DNA from 3 places in the Blastococcus sp. SYSU D00695 genome. Region 3 is predicted to be linked to each of the others. Evidence: riboswitches for the same ligand, from Rfam matches in the RefSeq annotation. Region 3 holds a riboswitch; each other region holds the start of a gene.

Region 1 (5,427 bases), on a different contig from region 3:
GGTGATCACCTCCATCGCGGAGCAGACGAACCTGCTGGCGCTCAACGCCACGATCGAGGCCGCGCGGGCCGGGGAGGCCGGGAAGGGCTTCGCGGTGGTCGCGAACGAGGTCAAGGAGCTCGCGCAGGAGACCGCGAAGGCGACCGAGGACATCGCGCGCCGGGTGCAGGCGATCCAGGGCGACACGACGGCGGCGGTGGCGGCGATCGGGGAGATCAGCTCGATCGTCGCGCAGATCTCCGACCGGCAGACCACGATCGCCTCGGCGGTGGAGGAGCAGACGGCGACGACGAACGAGATGGCCCGGTCGGTGGCCGAGGCGGCGCAGGGGTCGGGGCAGATCGCGGACAACATCACCGGCGTCTCCACCGCCGCGGACTCCACGACGCAGGCGCTGACCCAGACGCGGACCGCCGTCGACGAGCTGTCCCGGATGGCCGCCGACCTGCGCACCACGGTGGGCCGCTTCACCTACTGAGCAGGACCGCCGCGTCCCCCACCGCTGATGTCGAGCGGTGGGGGACGCCGCGGTTCAGCGCGCGAGGCGGGCGCCCAGCGCGGCGAGGCGCTCGGCGGCCTCGGCGAGGACGGCGTCCTGCTTGCAGAACGCGAAGCGCACCAGCGACGGGGCGGCGGTGGGGTCGTCGTGGAAGACCCGCACCGGGACGCCGACCACCCCGGCGAGCTCCGGCAGGTCCCAGCACAGCGCCATCGCGTCGGTGTAGCCCAGCGGGGCGGCGTCGGCGGTGACGAAGTAGGTGCCGTCGGGCCGGTTGGTCGCGAACCCCGCCGCCTCCAGGCCGGCGACCAGCAGGTCGCGCTTGCGCAGCAGGTCCGCGCGCAGCCCCTGGAAGTACTCGTCAGGCAGGGCCAGCGCGCGGGCCACGGCCGGCTGGAAGGGGCCGCTGCCGACGAACGTGAGGAACTGCTTGACCGCCCTGACGGCGGCGACCAGCTCGGTCGGGCCGTGCACCCAGCCGACCTTCCAGCCGGTCACCGAGAAGGTCTTGCCGGCGGAGGAGATGGTCAGCGTCCGCTCGGCCATCCCGGGCAGCGTGGCGATCGACAGGTGCGGGACGCCGTACGTCATGTGCTCGTACACCTCGTCGGCGACGACCACCGCGTCGTGCTCGGCGGCCAGCCGCGCGACCAGCTCCAGCTCGGCGCGGTCGAAGACCTTGCCGGTGGGGTTGTGCGGGGTGTTCAGCAGCACCAGCCGGGTGCGCGGGGAGAACGCCGCCCGCAGCGCGTCCTCGTCGACGGCGAAGTCGGGGGAGCGCAGCGCCACCGTCCGCCGCTGCGCCCCGGCCAGCGCGATCGTCGCGGCGTAGCCGTCGTAGTAGGGCTCGAAGGTCACCACCTCGTCGCCGGGCTCGGTCAGCGCGAGGACGGTGGCGGCGATGGCCTCCGTGGCGCCCACGGTCACCAGCACGTCGTCCGGGTCGACCCGCAGGCCGCGGAAGCGCTCCTGGTGCGCGGCGACGGCCTCCCGCAGGACGGGCATCCCGGCCGCCGGGGGGTACTGGTTGACCCCGCCGCGGACGGCGGCGACGGCGTCCTCCAGCAGCGACCGCGGCCCGTCGGTGTCGGGGAAGCCCTGGCCGAGGTTGATCGCCCCGGTCCGCGCGGCCAGCGCCGACATCTCGGCGAACACGGTCGTGGTGAAGGGCAGCATCCGCTCGGTCAGCGCGGCGCGCGGCAGGCTCACGCGTCCGAGTCTCCCACCGCGGCGGCCGTCCCAGCACGTGGACGGCCGTCCCGGTCTGCGGGACGGCGTCGCCGGGCCGGCCGCTCGTGGCACCCGGTGCCCCGTGTACCTTCTGCCCCGGTCCTGAGTGCCAGCGTCAAGCCCCGGCTCGCTGGCCGGCAACCCTCTCCGTCGCGGGGTGCTCCGGGTGACGACCAGACCTGGACGCGGTGTTCCGGGTAAGGCGCAGGAGGGAACCGACGTGGTGCTCGCCTCGGGCCGGACCGGCCGCGGCGTCCCCCACCCCCGCGCCGCCGCCGGCGGCGCCCTCCGCAGGGAGCACCCGATGACCGACCTGTCCCGTCGACGCCGCGGCCCGCTGGCCGCCGCCGCCCTCGTGGCGGTGGTGGGTCTCTCCGGCTGCGCCGACAGCGACTCGGGAGGTGGGGACGGCGGTGACGGCGGCGACTCCGCCGGCTCGATCATCGTCATCACCCCCAACCCGGTCGGCGGCAACAACTTCCTCGAGCTCGCCGTCGAGGGTGCGCAGCGCGTCGCGGACGAGGAGGGGCTGGAGCTCGACGTCTACGAGAGCACCGACCCGACCTCGATCCAGCAGAACGTCGAGGCCGCGGTGCGGGAGCGGCCCGACGTCGTCATCGGCCTGAGCTTCTCCCTGCAGGACGCGTTCGCCACCGTGCCGGTCGACAACCCCGACCAGCAGTTCCTGCTGGTGGACGGCTGCCCCGACCCGCAGCCGGAGAACGTCACGTGCGCCGCGTTCCGCGAGCACGAGGCCACCTACCTGGCCGGCGTCGAGGCCGGGCTGCTGACGCAGACCGGGAAGATCGGTGTCGTCGCGGCCCTGGACACGCCCTTCATCCGCCGCTGGGTCGACCCGTTCCAGGCCGGCGCGCAGAGCGTGAACCCGCAGGCCACCTCCACCCCGCTGTTCGTCGGTGGCGACAACCCCTTCGGTGACCCCGCTCGCGGCGGCGCCCAGGCCCAGGTGCTGGCCGACGGCGGTGCGGACCAGGTGCTGCTCGCCGCCTCCGGCAGCAACGTGGGCGCCTTCGAGGTCGCCGCGGCCGGCGGGTTCTCCGCCTACGGCGTCGACGTCAACGAGTGCGGTTCGGCCCCCGGCCACGTCGTCGACAACGTCATCAAGAACGTCGACGTCGCGCTGGCCGAGTCGGTGACCGCGATCCTCGGCGGCGACACCGGCGGCGCGCAGGTGTACGGGCTCGCCGAGGGTGGCGTGGGCCTGACCGCCTTCGCCGACGACCTCGCCGACTCCGGCTGCCTGATCGCCGACCACCCCGACGTCGTCGCGCAGCTGGAGCAGGTCCGCGACCAGATCATCGACGGCACGATCACCGTGGACGACCCGGCCGCTGGATGACCAGCACGGCACCGGGCACCACAGGAGGCTCGGCCGCGGGGGCCCACCCCGCGGCCGAGCTCCGTGGCGTCACCAAGCGCTTCGGCGCCGTCGTCGCCGTGGACGGCGTGGACCTGGTCCTCGAGCGGGGGACCGTGCACGCCGTCGTCGGGGAGAACGGGGCCGGCAAGTCCACCCTGATGTCGGTCCTCTACGGGCTGCACCGCCCCGACGCCGGGCAGGTGCTGCGCGACGGCCGCGAGGTCCGGCTGGGCTCGCCGCTGGACGCCATCGCCGCCGGGCTGGGCATGGTCCACCAGCACTTCCGGCTGTTCGGCTCGATGAGCGTGGCCGAGAACGTCGTCTACCGCGCCGAGCCCGCCCGCCGCGGCCTGCTGGACCGCCGCGCCGCCGAGCGCCGGGTCGAGGAGCTGTCCGCCCGCATCGGGCTCGACGTCGACCCCACCGCCCGCGTCGACACCCTCCCCCTCGGCGTCCGCCAGCGGGTGGAGATCCTCAAGGCGCTGCACCGGCAGGCCGAGGTGCTCATCCTCGACGAGCCGACCGCCGTGCTGACGCCGGGCGAGGTCGACTCGCTGTTCGCGGTCGTCCGCCGGATGGCCGAGCAGGGGACGACGGTCGCCCTGGTCACGCACAAGGTCCGCGAGGTGCTCGAGGCCACCGACCGGGTCACGGTGCTGCGCGACGGCGCCGTGACCGCCCGGCTGACCACCGCGGACACCACCGCCGGCGAGATCGTCGAGGCGATGATCGGCCGCGGGCTGGTGCCCGCGGTCAACCCGCGCGGCGCCGTCTCCGGCGACCCGGTGCTGGAGGTGTCGGGCCTGCGGCTGCCGGCCGCGGCGGGGGCCGCCCGGGTCCGGGACGTCTCGCTGCGGGTCCGCCCCGGGGAGGTCGTCGGCATCGCGGGGGTCTCCGGCAACGGGCAGCGCGAGCTGGTGGAGACCGTCGTCGGGATGCGCACCCCCGAGGCCGGCACGGTGCGCCTGCACGGCCGGGACCTCGCCGGCCTGGGCATCCGGGAGCGCCGCGGGCTGGGCATCGCCTACGTCCCCGAGGACCGCCCCGGCGTCGGCACCGCCGCGGCGCTGTCGGTCGCCGACAACCTCGCGCTCGGCCACCACCGGACGCCGCCGATCGGCCGCCGCGGGCGCCTGTCCACCCGGGCGCTGCGCGCCCAGGCCGTCGAGCTGGTCCGCCGCCTGGGCGTGAAGACCGCCGGCGTCGCGGTGCCGCTGGGCTCGCTGTCGGGCGGCAACGCGCAGAAGGTGGTGCTGGCCCGCGAGCTGCACCACGAGGCGGACCTGCTGGTGGTCGAGCAGCCGACCCAGGGCGTCGACGTCGGCGCCGGGGAGGAGATCCACCGGCTGCTGCTGGACTACCGCGCCCGCGGCGGCGCGGTGCTGCTCGTCTCCTACGAGATCAGCGAGCTGCGGGCGCTCGCGGACCGGGTGCTGGTGATGCTGGACGGCGAGGTGACCGCCGAGCTCGACGCCGCCGACGCGACCGACGAGGTGCTCGGGGCGGCGATGGTCCACGGCGGCAGGGTCCACGGCGGCGGGGTCCACGGCGGCGGGGTCCACGGCGGCGTGCCCGGCGCGGTCCCCGGCGCCGGCGGGGGAGGGGAGCGGTGAGCGCCCTGCTGGAGCGTGCCCGGCTGTCCGCGCCCGCCGCGCTGGTGCCGCTGGGGGCCGTCGCCGTGGCGCTGCTCGTCGGCGCCGTGGTCATGCTCGCCGCCGGCGTGGACCCGCTGCGCGGCTACGACGCGATGGTCCGCGGGGCGCTGAGCGTCAGCAACATCGACTTCGCCGTCGCCGGGTTCACCGCCATCCTCGCCATGTCGCTGGCGTTCGCCGTCCCGGCGCGGATGGGGGAGTTCAACCTCGGCGGGGACGGGCAGCTGGTCGCCGGCGGGATCACCGCGGCCGCCGTCGCGCTGTACGTGCCGGCGCCCGCGCCGCTGCTGCTGCCGCTGTGCGTGGTCGCGGGCATGCTCGCCGGCGGGACGCTCGCCTCGGTCTCCGCGCCGCTGTCCACCCGCGCCGGCGTCCCGGTGATCATCTCCACGCTGCTGCTCAGCACCCCGATGGTGGCGCTGGCCTCCTACCTGGTCCGCTTCCCGATGGCGGAGGAGGGCTCGCCGGTGCCGCAGACGCCGCGGCTGCCCGACGCCGCGCACCTGCCCGCCCTGCCCGGGATGAGCTACACCAACGTCGGGCTGCTGCTGGTGGTCGCCGTCCTGCTGGTCGCCGTGTACGTCGACGCCCGCACCCCTGCCGGCTACGAGATCCGGGTCGCCGGCGCCAACCGCGGGTTCGCCGCCTACGGCGGCCTCTCC
Region 2 (5,427 bases), on a different contig from region 3:
TGGCGCTGGTGGGGGAGGGGTCCTGATGGCGGTCGACACCGGCCACGTGCAGCCGACCGGGGCGGTGGCCGGCTACCGGCCCGAGCGCACCCTGCGGCTGTCGGTCGAGCTGCGCCGGCAGTTCAAGCGCCGCCGGACGCTCGGCGTGCTGGCGCTGATGGTCGCCCTGCCGCTGATCCTCATCGCCGCGCTGAAGTTCGGGGCGAGCGAGGACGCGCAGGAGAACAGCCGGCTCAACCTCGTCGACGTCGCGACCTCCGGCGGGCTGAACTTCACCCTGTTCGTGCTGTTCGCGACCACCGGCTTCTTCCTCGTCGTGGTCTACGCGCTGTTCTTCGGCGACACCGTGGCCAGCGAGGCGCAGTGGGGGTCGCTGCGGTACACGCTGGCGACCCCCGTCCCCCGCATGCGGCTGCTCCGCCAGAAGTTCGCCGCGGCGCTGCTGCTGTCCGTCGGCGCCCTGGTGGTGCTGACCGTGGTCGCGGTCGTCGCCGGCGGGCTCGCGTTCGGCTTCGACGCCATCCGCACCCCGCTGGGGGTCACCCTCGACCAGGGGGAGGGCATGCTGCGGCTGGCCGGGATGGTCGGCTACCTCGCCGTCCACCTGCTCGTCGTCGGCACCCTGGCGTTCTGGCTGTCCACGGTCACCGACGCGCCGCTGGCCGCCGTCGGCGGGGCGGTGTTCACGATGTTCGTGTTCGCGATCCTCGACCAGGTGGAGCAGCTCGGGTCGATCCGGGACTGGTTCCCGACGGCGGAGGAGTTCGCCTGGACCGACCTGCTGCTGACGCCGGTCGACTCGGGGGACATGTTCCGCGGCGTCGTCCAGTCGCTGGTCTACGCGGCCGTGTTCACCGCCCTGGCCTTCCGCCACTTCGCCCGGCGCGACGTCACCTCCTGAGCCGGGGCCGCCCGCGCCGTCACAGGCTGGCGCGGACGGCCTCGGCCCAGCCCTCGCCCATCGGCGCCCCGGTCACGGTCGCGTTGGGGACGGCGGCCAGGCGCTGGGCCATCCCGTCGACCTCGGCGCCGTTGGCGGTGATCCACAGCCGGCCGACCGCGGGCGCCATGTCCAGGTCGCTGACGCTGTCGCCGATGGCCACCGCGTCGGCCGGGTCGATGCCGCGCCGGCGCAGGTCCCAGGCGATCGCCCTGCCCTTGGAGATGCCGCGGGGCATCAGGTGGTAGACGTGCGGCGGTGCCGGGTCGGCGTCCAGCGTCATGGACGGCGTCGCCTGGATTGCGCCGTTGTCGTTGAGCGTCAGCCACTCGTACCCGTCCTCGGCCAGCTCGGCCTCGATCGCGCGCGGGTCGACCCGGCCGCGCAGCAGCGCGTCGGCCTCGTGGGTGGCGTGCCAGGGGGCGTGCCACTCCAGCCGGCCCGCGTGCCGGGCCAGCAGGGTGTCGACGAGCCCCGTCTCGGCGAACACGTCCATCGGGGTCCGCCCCTCGTACCGGGCCGGGAGGTCGCCGGTGAGCAGGTGCCGCTCCCGGCCGCCCTTCCAGCTGACGACGGCGCCCAGCTCGGCGATCGCGCCCTCGGCCGCGAAGATCCGGCCGGCCTCGACCACCTGCTCCAGCGTCCGCCCGCTGACCAGGACCAACGGGACGCCGGCCCGGTGCAGGTCCAGCAGTGCGGTGGCGGGCTCGGCGGTCAGGTCCCGGCCGGCGGTGTGCCAGAACGAGCCGCGCGGGCCCACCATGGTGCCGTCGAGGTCGGTGTAGACGATGCGCGTGGCCACGCCCGCAGTCTGGCCGGGGTCCTGGAGCCGGGTCCCGGCGGGTTAGCATGGAGCCGTTCCACTCATCCAGAGGGGCAGAGGGACACGGCCCGACGAAGCCCCGGCAACCGCCGTCCGCGCGCATGCGCGGCGAGAGGTGCCAATTCCGTCCCGCGCGGCTCGACGGCCCGCCGCGGGGAAGATGAGGAGGTAGTCGTCGCATGACCCTGACCGCTCCCGGATCCGCCCAGGCCGACGCGTCCGCCGGTGGCCCGGTCCCCCCGTGTCCCGCCCGCGGCCTGGTGTGCCGCAACTGCGGCGCCACCTTCGGGCTCATCGCCCAGCACGCCTGCGCCGAGTGCTTCGGGCCGCTGGAGGTCGACTACGACCCCGAGCTGATGAAGGCGGTGAGCCGGGAGCAGATCGAGGCCGGGCCGCAGAACATCTGGCGCTACGCCGCGCTGCTGCCGGTCGGCCAGGACCCGGCCGACCGGGTCTCGCTCGACCCCGGCATGACCCCGCTCGTGCGCGCCGACCGGCTCGCCGCCGAGCTCGGCATCACCGGTGGCCTGTGGGTGAAGGACGACTCGGCCAACCCCACGCACTCGTTCAAGGACCGCGTGGTCAGCCTCGCCGCGACCGCGGCCCGGCGGCTGGGCTACTCGCAGATCGCCTGCGCCTCCACCGGCAACCTGGCCAACTCCGTCGCCGCGCACGCCGCCCGCGCGGGCCTGCCCTCGGTCGTGTTCATCCCCAGCGACCTGGAGCCGGGCAAGGTCGTGCAGTCGGCGGTCTACGGCCAGACGCTGGTCGCCGTCGACGGCTCCTACGACGACGTGAACCGGCTGACCAGCGAGCTCGGCGAGACCGACGAGTTCGAGGAGACGGCGTTCGTCAACCAGAACGTCCGTCCCTACTACGCCGAGGGCTCCAAGACGGTGGGCTACGAGATCGCCGAGCAGCTCGGCTGGCGCATCCCCGCCCAGGTCGTCATCCCGATGGCGTCCGGGTCGCTGCTCACCAAGGTCGACAAGGCCTTCCGCGAGCTCGCCGCGGCCGGGATCGTCGAGGCCTCGGAGTGGACGGTGTTCGGCGCCCAGTCCGCCGGCTGCGACCCGATCGCCACGGCGTTCGACAACGGCTGGGACGTCGTCAAGCCGGTCAAGCCCACCGGCATCGCGAAGTCGCTGAACATCGGCAACCCCGCCGACGGTCCCTACGCGCTCGACGCGATCCGGCGCACCGGCGGCGCGGTCGGCCGGGTGGGCGACGAGGAGATCGTGCAGGGGATCCGCGACCTGGCCCGCACCACCGGCGTCTTCGCCGAGACCGCGGGCGGGGTGACGGTCGCCGTCCTGCGCCAGCTCGTCGCCGACGGGCGGCTGGACCCGGCGAAGGAGACCGTCGTCCTCAACACCGGGGAGGGGCTGAAGACCCTCGACCCGCTGGAGCCGGTGGTCGGCCCGACCCACCGCGTGGAGCCCTCGCTGAAGTCCCTCCGGGCGGCCGGGCTCATCCGTTAGGGGGCGGCCCCGTCCCCCGACCGGGTTGCGAGACGAGGACGTCCGCTCGGCCGGGTGACGTCGCGCGCCGACCCGGTGTGTTCGACGTCTCTTTGTTGTAGCTTTCCGCGCGGTTCGAGTTCCACGCACGTGTCGTACGGGCGGGAGAGCTGGTGACCCGGCACCCGGAGGACGGGGGCCGTCCGCACGCACCGTGGGAGCACACGTGGCACAGGGCACCGTGAAGTGGTTCAACGCCGAGAAGGGCTTCGGCTTCATCGCCGTCGACGGCGGCCAGGACGTCTTCGTCCACTACTCGGCCATCCAGATGGACGGTTACAAGAGCCTCGACGAGGGCCAGCGGGTCACCTTCGAGGTCGTCCAGGGCGAGAAGGGTCCCCAGGCCGACGGCGTCCGCGTCGCCTGACCCCTCGCGGTCCTCGCAGAGGCCCGGTCCCCGGAGTGGGGGCCGGGCCTCCGTGCGTCTCGGGACCCGTCCACCTCTCCCGCGTCGAGGCATGGGAAGCCATCCCCACGTCTGTGGGCCGGAGACGTGGGGATCGCTTCCCATGCCGGCGACCCCCGAGGACCCGGGGCGCCGGTGCGGCGGTCACTCGGCCGGTGGGCCGGGAACAGTCCGCCGTCCACCCCCGTTCTTGCACTCGGCAGGGGCGAGTGCCAGACTTCGGTTGGCACTCGACAGTGCCGAGTGCCAATCAGGTCGGAACGGTGAGGCACTGGTCGGCGGACCGACGGAGCGTCCGCAGCACCGGTGTCGTCCGTCGCGGGCGCCGGTCCCGGCCGTGCAGCGATCCATGCATGGAGGACATCACCACATGGCCAAGATGATCGCCTTCGAGGAAGAGGCGCGCCGCGGCCTCGAGCGGGGCATGAACACCCTCGCCGACGCCGTCAAGGTGACGCTCGGCCCCAAGGGCCGCAACGTCGTCCTGGAGAAGAAGTGGGGCGCCCCCACGATCACCAACGACGGTGTGAGCATCGCCAAGGAGATCGAGCTCGAGGACCCGTGGGAGAAGATCGGGGCCGAGCTCGTCAAGGAGGTCGCGAAGAAGACCGACGACGTCGCGGGTGACGGCACCACCACCGCCACCGTGCTCGCCCAGGCTCTCGTCCGCGAGGGTCTGCGCAACGTCGCCGCCGGCGCCAACCCGATGGCCCTGAAGAAGGGCATCGAGAAGGCCGTCGCGTCGGTCACCGACTACCTGCTCTCGACCGCCAAGGACGTCGAGACCAAGGAGCAGATCGCCGCCACCGCGTCGATCTCCGCCGCCGACCCGGCCATCGGCGAGCTCATCGCCGAGGCGATGGACAAGGTCGGCAAGGAAGGCGTCATCACCGTCGAGGAGAGCAACACCTTCGGCCTCGAGCTCGAGCTCACCGAGGGCATGCGCTTCGACAAGGGCTACATCTCGCCCTACTTCGTCACCGACACCGAGCGCATGGAGGCCGTCCTCGACGACCCGTACGTGCTCGTCGTCAACTCGAAGATCAGCTCGGTCAAGGACCTGCTCCCGCTGCTGGAGAAGGTCATGCAGTCGGGCAAGCCGCTGGCCATCATCGCCGAGGACGTCGAGGGCGAGGCCCTGGCGACCCTGGTCGTGAACAAGATCCGCGGGACCTTCAAGTCCGTCGCGGTGAAGGCCCCCGGCTTCGGTGACCGCCGCAAGGCCATGCTCGCCGACATCGCCATCCTCACCGGTGGCCAGGTCATCAGCGAGGAGGTCGGCCTCAAGCTCGAGAGCGCCGGCGTCGACCTGCTCGGCCGCGCCCGCAAGGTCGTCGTCACCAAGGACGAGACGACGATCGTCGAGGGCGCCGGCGACAGCGACCAGATCGCCGGCCGGGTCAACCAGATCCGCGCCGAGATCGAGAAGTCGGACTCCGACTACGACCGCGAGAAGCTGCAGGAGCGCCTGGCCAAGCTGGCCGGTGGTGTCGCCGTCATCAAGGCCGGCGCCGCGACCGAGGTCGAGCTCAAGGAGCGCAAGCACCGCATCGAGGACGCGGTGCGCAACGCCAAGGCCGCCGTCGAGGAGGGCATCGTCGCCGGTGGTGGCGTCGCCCTCGCGCAGGCCACGGCCGTCGCGTTCGAGAAGCTGGAGCTCGACGGTGACGAGGCGACCGGTGCCAACATCGTGCGCGTCGCGCTCGAGGCCCCGCTGAAGCAGATCGCCGTCAACGCC
Region 3 (5,427 bases):
GCGACGCCGCGAGGTCGGAGACGGCGAGGTTGAGGAAGATCCGGCGCACGGTGCTGCTCCTGTCGTCGGGGGGCCGCTCGGCCCCGTCGGAGGAGAGACGGACGGCGACACGCGAACTCATCGGCCCCCGGTCTGATGCGCCGGGCCCGGTCACCGGGGACCCTCGGTCCGTGACCTCCCCGCACCCGCCGTGGTCGCCCCGCCGGCGCCGCACGCTGCTGCTGCTGGGGCTCGCCGTCGTCCTCTTCGGGCTCGCCGGCGTCGCGCTGCCGGCGCAGTACGGCGTCGCCTCCGTCTACCTCGCCGCGCTGGCCGCCTTCCTGCTGGTCGTGGCGCTGGTCGTCTTCGTCGCGATCCCCGGCCCGGGCACCGTCGACGTCCTGCTGCGCTCCCTCACCGTCTCCGGTGCCGTGCTGGTGGTCGCGGTCCTGCTGGTGCTGTCGACGGCGGGCGAGCCGCTGCGCTGGCTGTGGGTGCTCGCCGCGCTGGCCGCGGCCGGGTGGCTGGGGACGGCGCTCTGGCTGGCCCGCCGCGACGGCTCGGTCGGCTGACCGCGACGGGACCACCCCTCGCCGACGACCGGGGCGACGCGGCGGCCGGTCGCGGGCCGGGGCCGGCCGCGGGCGAGACTGCGGCGGTGGACCTGCCTGCCGCGCTGTACCTGCCCGACGGGGACGACCCGGACGGCGGGGCGTTCCTCGCCACCGCGCTCACCATCGGCCCGTGGGACCCCGGCCTCCAGCACGCCGGGCCGCCCGCGGCGCTGCTGGCCCGGGCGGTCGAGCGGGCCGGCGGCGTCCCCGGCGGCCGGCCGGTGCGGCTGTCCTTCGACGTGCTGGGGCCGGTGCCGGTCGGCCCGGTCCGCGTCGCCACCCGCGTGCTGCGGCCGGGCCGGCGGGTGGAGCTGGTCGAGGCCACGCTGGAGGCCGGCGGCGTGCCGCGGATGCGGGTCACCGCCTGGCGGATGCGGGTCCGGGAGGGCTCACCGGTCGACGTGCCGGCCCCCGACCTGCCGCACCACACCGGGCCGCAGGCCGGCCGCCCGGAGCTGCCCCGGTTCTTCTCCGAGGAGGTCGCCTACCACCGGGCGCTGGAGTGGCGGTTCACCAGCGGCTCGTTCAACGCCCCCGGACCGGCCGCGGCGTGGACCCGCCCGCTGGCGCCGCTGGTCGCCGGCGAGGCGATCACCCCTCTGGAGCACCTGCTCGTGATGACGGACGCGGCCAGCGGCATCTCCGCCGAGCTGGACTGGACGCGCGCCACGTTCGCCAACGTCGACCTGACCGTGTCGCTGTACCGGCAGCCGGCCGGGGAGTGGCTGGGCATGGACGCCACCACCTCGCTCGGGCCCGCCGGCGCGGCCCAGTGCTTCACGGACCTGTTCGACGGCACCGGCCGCATCGGCCGCTCCGCGGCCTCGCTGTTCGTCGAGCCGCGCTGAGCCCGTCGGCGAGAATGGTCCCGACGGACGACGGAGGACGAGGGGAAGGCCGTGCAACCGCTGGACGAGCTGCTGGACTGGCTGTCGGGCCGCGGCCTGGAGATCGTGCTCATCATCCTGGCCTCGGTGCTCCTGGCCCGGTTCGTCGCCTGGACCGGCAGCAAGATCACGACCAGCATCGACCGGCGCTCGACCGGCGGTGACGCGCTGGTCCGGTCCGAGGCGGCCAAGCACCGGCACTCGCTCACGCAGGTCATCACCTGGACGCTGGTCGTCCTGATCTACGCCGTCGCCGTCTTCTTCGTGCTCGACCGGCTCGGCGTGCCCGTCACCGGCCTCGTCGCGCCCGCCACCGTGCTCGGCGTCGGCCTCGGCTTCGGCGCGCAGCGGATCGTCGGCGACGTCCTCGCCGGGTTCTTCATCATCACCGAGCGCCAGTACGGCTTCGGCGACGTCGTCTCCATCCAGGTGGTGGGCGGCAACGACCCGGCCCGCGGGACGGTGGAGGACGTCACGCTGCGGATCACCCGGCTGCGGTCGGCCGACGGCGAGGTGATCACCCTGCCCAACGGCCAGATCGTCAAGGTCGTCAACCTGTCCCGCGACTGGGCGCGCGCGGTGGTCGACGTCCCGGTGCCGGCCGCCGTCGACGTCAACCAGGTCAACGAGATCCTCCGCGGGGTCGGCCACGACGCGTTCGCCGACCCGGCCCTGCGCCCGCTGCTGCTCGACGAGCCCTCGGTGATGGGCGTGGAGAGCCTGGGCCTGGACGAGGTGAACGTCCGGATGGTGGCCCGGACGCTGCCCGGCAAGCAGTTCGAGGTGGGCCGAGACCTGCGGGCGCGGGTCGTGCTGGCCTTCCGGCGGCACGGGCTGAACGTGCCGCCGCCGCCCGTGGCCACCGACGCCCCCGGCGTCCTGTCCGCCCGGGGGGACGGGTGAGCGGCGCCGACGGCCGCGGGCCCGGCGAGCCCGCCCGCGACGTGCCGGCGACCGGCGTCCTGCCGACCGCCCCGGCGCCCACGCCGACCACCGCCCCGGCCGACGGCCCGCGCCGCTGGTGGGCGGCGATCCCGCGCCGGCTGGGCCGCGCCCGGACCTCGACCGTCGTCCTCGCGGTGCTGTTCGTCGCCCTCGGCGTCCTCTACCTGTACGTGCACCCGGAGGCCGCCGGGGCCGAGCCCGCCGGGGACGGCGGCGAGGTGGCCGTCGTCCCCGCACCGGCCCCTGCTCCCGAGCCGACACCGGCCGCCCCCTCCCCCACCGCCCCGCCGGCGGAGTCGACCGCCCCGGCCCCGACGAGCGCGAGCCCCACCGCCGCGCCGACGACGACCGGCGGGGAGGCGACGCCCTCCGGCACCCCCGGGTCGTCGTCCCCCGCGACCGGCAGCCCGACCGGCAGCCCGACCGGCACGGCGCCGGCCGCCCCGACGCCGGCCGACGCGCCCGGGTCCGCGCCGACGACCTGAGCGCCCCGTCGCCGCCACCCCTGTGACGGGTGGGACGACGGGGCCGCTATCTTCGGGGTGGCTCACGAGTGGCAGTGACAAGCACCTGGCTGGCTGCCCGGCAACCTCTCTCCGTCCGAGGTGCTCCCAGGGGAAGAGCCGGTCGGACGGCGCCCGCCGCCCGGCAAGACGGAGTCTCCGGTGCGCCGCCGGGTCTCCCGACCGAGAGGAGACCGGCGCATGACCGACCCCCAGAGCTGGAGCTTCGAGACCCGGCAGATCCACGCCGGCACCAGCCCCGACCCCACGACCGGCGCCCGCGCGCTGCCGATCTACGCCACGACCAGCTACCAGTTCCGCGACGCCCAGCACGCCGCCGACCTGTTCGCGCTGGCCGAGATGGGCAACATCTACACCCGGATCATGAACCCGACGCAGGACGCGCTCGAGCAGCGCGTCGCGTCGCTGGAGGGCGGCGTGGCCGCGCTCGCCGTCGCCAGCGGCCAGGCGGCCGAGACCCTGGCGATCCTCAACATCGCCGAGGCCGGCAGCCACGTCGTCGCGTCGGCGTCGCTGTACGGCGGCACGTACAACCTGCTGCACCACTCGCTGCCCAAGCTCGGCGTCACCGTCTCCTTCGTGGAGGACCCCGACGACCCGGAGAACTGGCAGTCGCTGGTCCAGGAGAACACCAAGGCCTTCTACGCCGAGACGATCGGCAACCCGAAGGGCGACGTCCTCGACATCAGCGCGGTCTCCGAGGTCGCGCACCGCAACGGCGTCCCGCTGATCGTCGACAACACCATCGCCACCCCGTACCTGATCCGGCCGATCGAGTTCGGCGCCGACGTCGTCGTCCACTCGGCGACCAAGTACCTCGGCGGGCACGGCACCGCGATCGCCGGGCTCATCGTCGACAGCGGCAACTTCGACTGGCGCAGCGGCAAGTTCCCCGGCTTCACCGAGCCGGACCCGACCTACCACGGCGTCGTCTACGCCGACCTCGGCGCGCCGGCCTACGCGCTCAAGGCCCGGGTGCAGCTGCTGCGCGACCTGGGCCCGGCCGTCAGCCCGTTCAACGCCTTCCTCGTGGTGCAGGGCATCGAGACGCTGTCGCTGCGCATGGAGCGGCACGTGGCCAACGCCCAGCGGGTGGCGGAGTTCCTCGAGAACCACGACTCCGTGGACCGGGTGAACTACCCGGGCCTGGCGTCCTCGCCGTGGCACACCGCGCAGCAGAAGTACGCCCCGCGCGGCGCCGGTGCCGTGCTGACCTTCGAGCTGCACGGCGGGGTCGAGGCCGGCAAGCGCTTCGTCGACGCCCTGGAGCTGCACAGCCACGTGGCCAACATCGGCGACGTCCGCAGCCTGGTGATCCACCCGGCGTCGACGACGCACTCGCAGCTCACCCCCGAGGAGCAGCTGACCACCGGGGTCACCCCGGGCCTGGTGCGCCTCGCGGTGGGCCTGGAGGGCATCGAGGACATCCTGGCCGACCTCGAGGCCGGCTTCCGCGCCGCCAAGAGCGCCTGACGTGACCGGGGTCCGGGGCGCCGGTCCGGCGTCCCGGACCCCCGCCCGCACCGGCGGCTGGCGCGACGGCGACCCGGTCGGGGACCGGCTGTTCCTCGACGTCGAGGGCCCGGTGGCCCTGGAGCGCGGCGGGGTGCTGCCCGGCGTCCGCGTCGCCTACGAGACGTGGGGGACGCTCGCGCCCGGCGGCGGCAACGCGGTGCTCGTCGAGCACGCGCTGACCGGCGACAGCCACCTGGCCGGGCTCGCCGGCCCCGGGCACCCCACCGCCGGCTGGTGGGGCGGGCTCGTCGGGCCCGGCGCGCCGCTGGACACCGACCGGCTGTTCGTCGTCTGCGCCAACGTGCTCGGCGGCTGCCAGGGCACGACCGGCCCGTCGTCGTCCGCGCCCGACGGCGCCCCCTGGGGCTCGCGGTTCCCGGCGGTGACCGTCGCCGACCAGGTCGCGGTCGAGGCCGCGCTGGCCGACGCCCTGGGCGTCGACCGCTGGGCCGCCGTGCTGGGCGGGTCGATGGGCGGCATGCGGGCGCTGGAGTGGGCCGTCGGGCATCCCGAGCGGGTCGGCGCGCTGTTCTTCCTCGCCTCGGGTGCGGCCGCCACCGCCGACCAGGTCGGCACCCAGACCACGCAGCAGGCGGCGATCCGCGCCGACCCGGCCTGGGCGGGCGGGGACTACCTGCCCGGCCCCGGGCCCGTCGCGGGGCTCGGGGTCGCCCGGCGGATCGCGCACCTCACCTACCGCACCGCGTTCGAGCTGGAGGAGCGCTTCGGGGCGGTCGTGCAGGACGACGGCCGCTTCGCCGTCGCCTCCTACCTGGACCACCACGCCGACAAGCTCGTCGCCCGCTTCGACGCCGGCAGCTACGTGGTGCTCACCGAGTCGATGAACACCTGGGACGTCGGCCGCGGCCGCGGCGGGGTGGAGGCGGCGCTGCGCCGGGTCACCGCCCGGGCCGTCGTCGCCGGGGTGGACAGCGACCGGCTCTACCCCCTGCCGCTGCAGCA

The links. A riboswitch is a leader RNA that binds a small molecule or an ion and turns the genes downstream of it on or off. The one in region 3 is predicted to bind S-adenosylmethionine.
Region 1: linked by a shared signal. The riboswitch ahead of ACI781_RS04215 (BMP family ABC transporter substrate-binding protein) and the one ahead of ACI781_RS16875 (bifunctional o-acetylhomoserine/o-acetylserine sulfhydrylase) in region 3 are both predicted to bind S-adenosylmethionine.
Region 2: linked by a shared signal. The riboswitch ahead of thrC (threonine synthase) and the one ahead of ACI781_RS16875 (bifunctional o-acetylhomoserine/o-acetylserine sulfhydrylase) in region 3 are both predicted to bind S-adenosylmethionine.

What each region holds. Positions count from the first base shown of each region.
Region 1 is NZ_JBJGZP010000004.1:94,040-99,466, forward strand. Features, by position in the region: gene ACI781_RS04205 (methyl-accepting chemotaxis protein) at 1-478, shown strand, start outside; gene ACI781_RS04210 (pyridoxal phosphate-dependent aminotransferase) at 533-1,708, opposite strand; SAM riboswitch class IV at 1,828-1,940, shown strand; gene ACI781_RS04215 (BMP family ABC transporter substrate-binding protein) at 2,034-3,089, shown strand; gene ACI781_RS04220 (ABC transporter ATP-binding protein) at 3,086-4,723, shown strand; gene ACI781_RS04225 (ABC transporter permease) at 4,720-5,427, shown strand, end outside.
Region 2 is NZ_JBJGZP010000043.1:11,155-16,581, forward strand. Features, by position in the region: gene ACI781_RS18335 (alpha/beta fold hydrolase) at 1-26, shown strand, start outside; gene ACI781_RS18340 (ABC transporter permease) at 26-901, shown strand; gene ACI781_RS18345 (HAD-IIB family hydrolase) at 921-1,742, opposite strand; SAM riboswitch class I at 1,802-1,930, shown strand; gene thrC (threonine synthase) at 1,943-3,244, shown strand; gene ACI781_RS18355 (cold-shock protein) at 3,450-3,650, shown strand; gene groL (chaperonin GroEL) at 4,060-5,427, shown strand, end outside.
Region 3 is NZ_JBJGZP010000031.1:33,356-38,782, forward strand. Features, by position in the region: gene ACI781_RS16850 (VOC family protein) at 1-49, opposite strand, end outside; gene ACI781_RS16855 (hypothetical protein) at 171-551, shown strand; gene ACI781_RS16860 (thioesterase family protein) at 638-1,441, shown strand; gene ACI781_RS16865 (mechanosensitive ion channel family protein) at 1,493-2,383, shown strand; gene ACI781_RS16870 (hypothetical protein) at 2,380-2,910, shown strand; SAM riboswitch class IV at 2,971-3,086, shown strand; gene ACI781_RS16875 (bifunctional o-acetylhomoserine/o-acetylserine sulfhydrylase) at 3,130-4,422, shown strand; gene metX (homoserine O-acetyltransferase MetX) at 4,424-5,427, shown strand, end outside.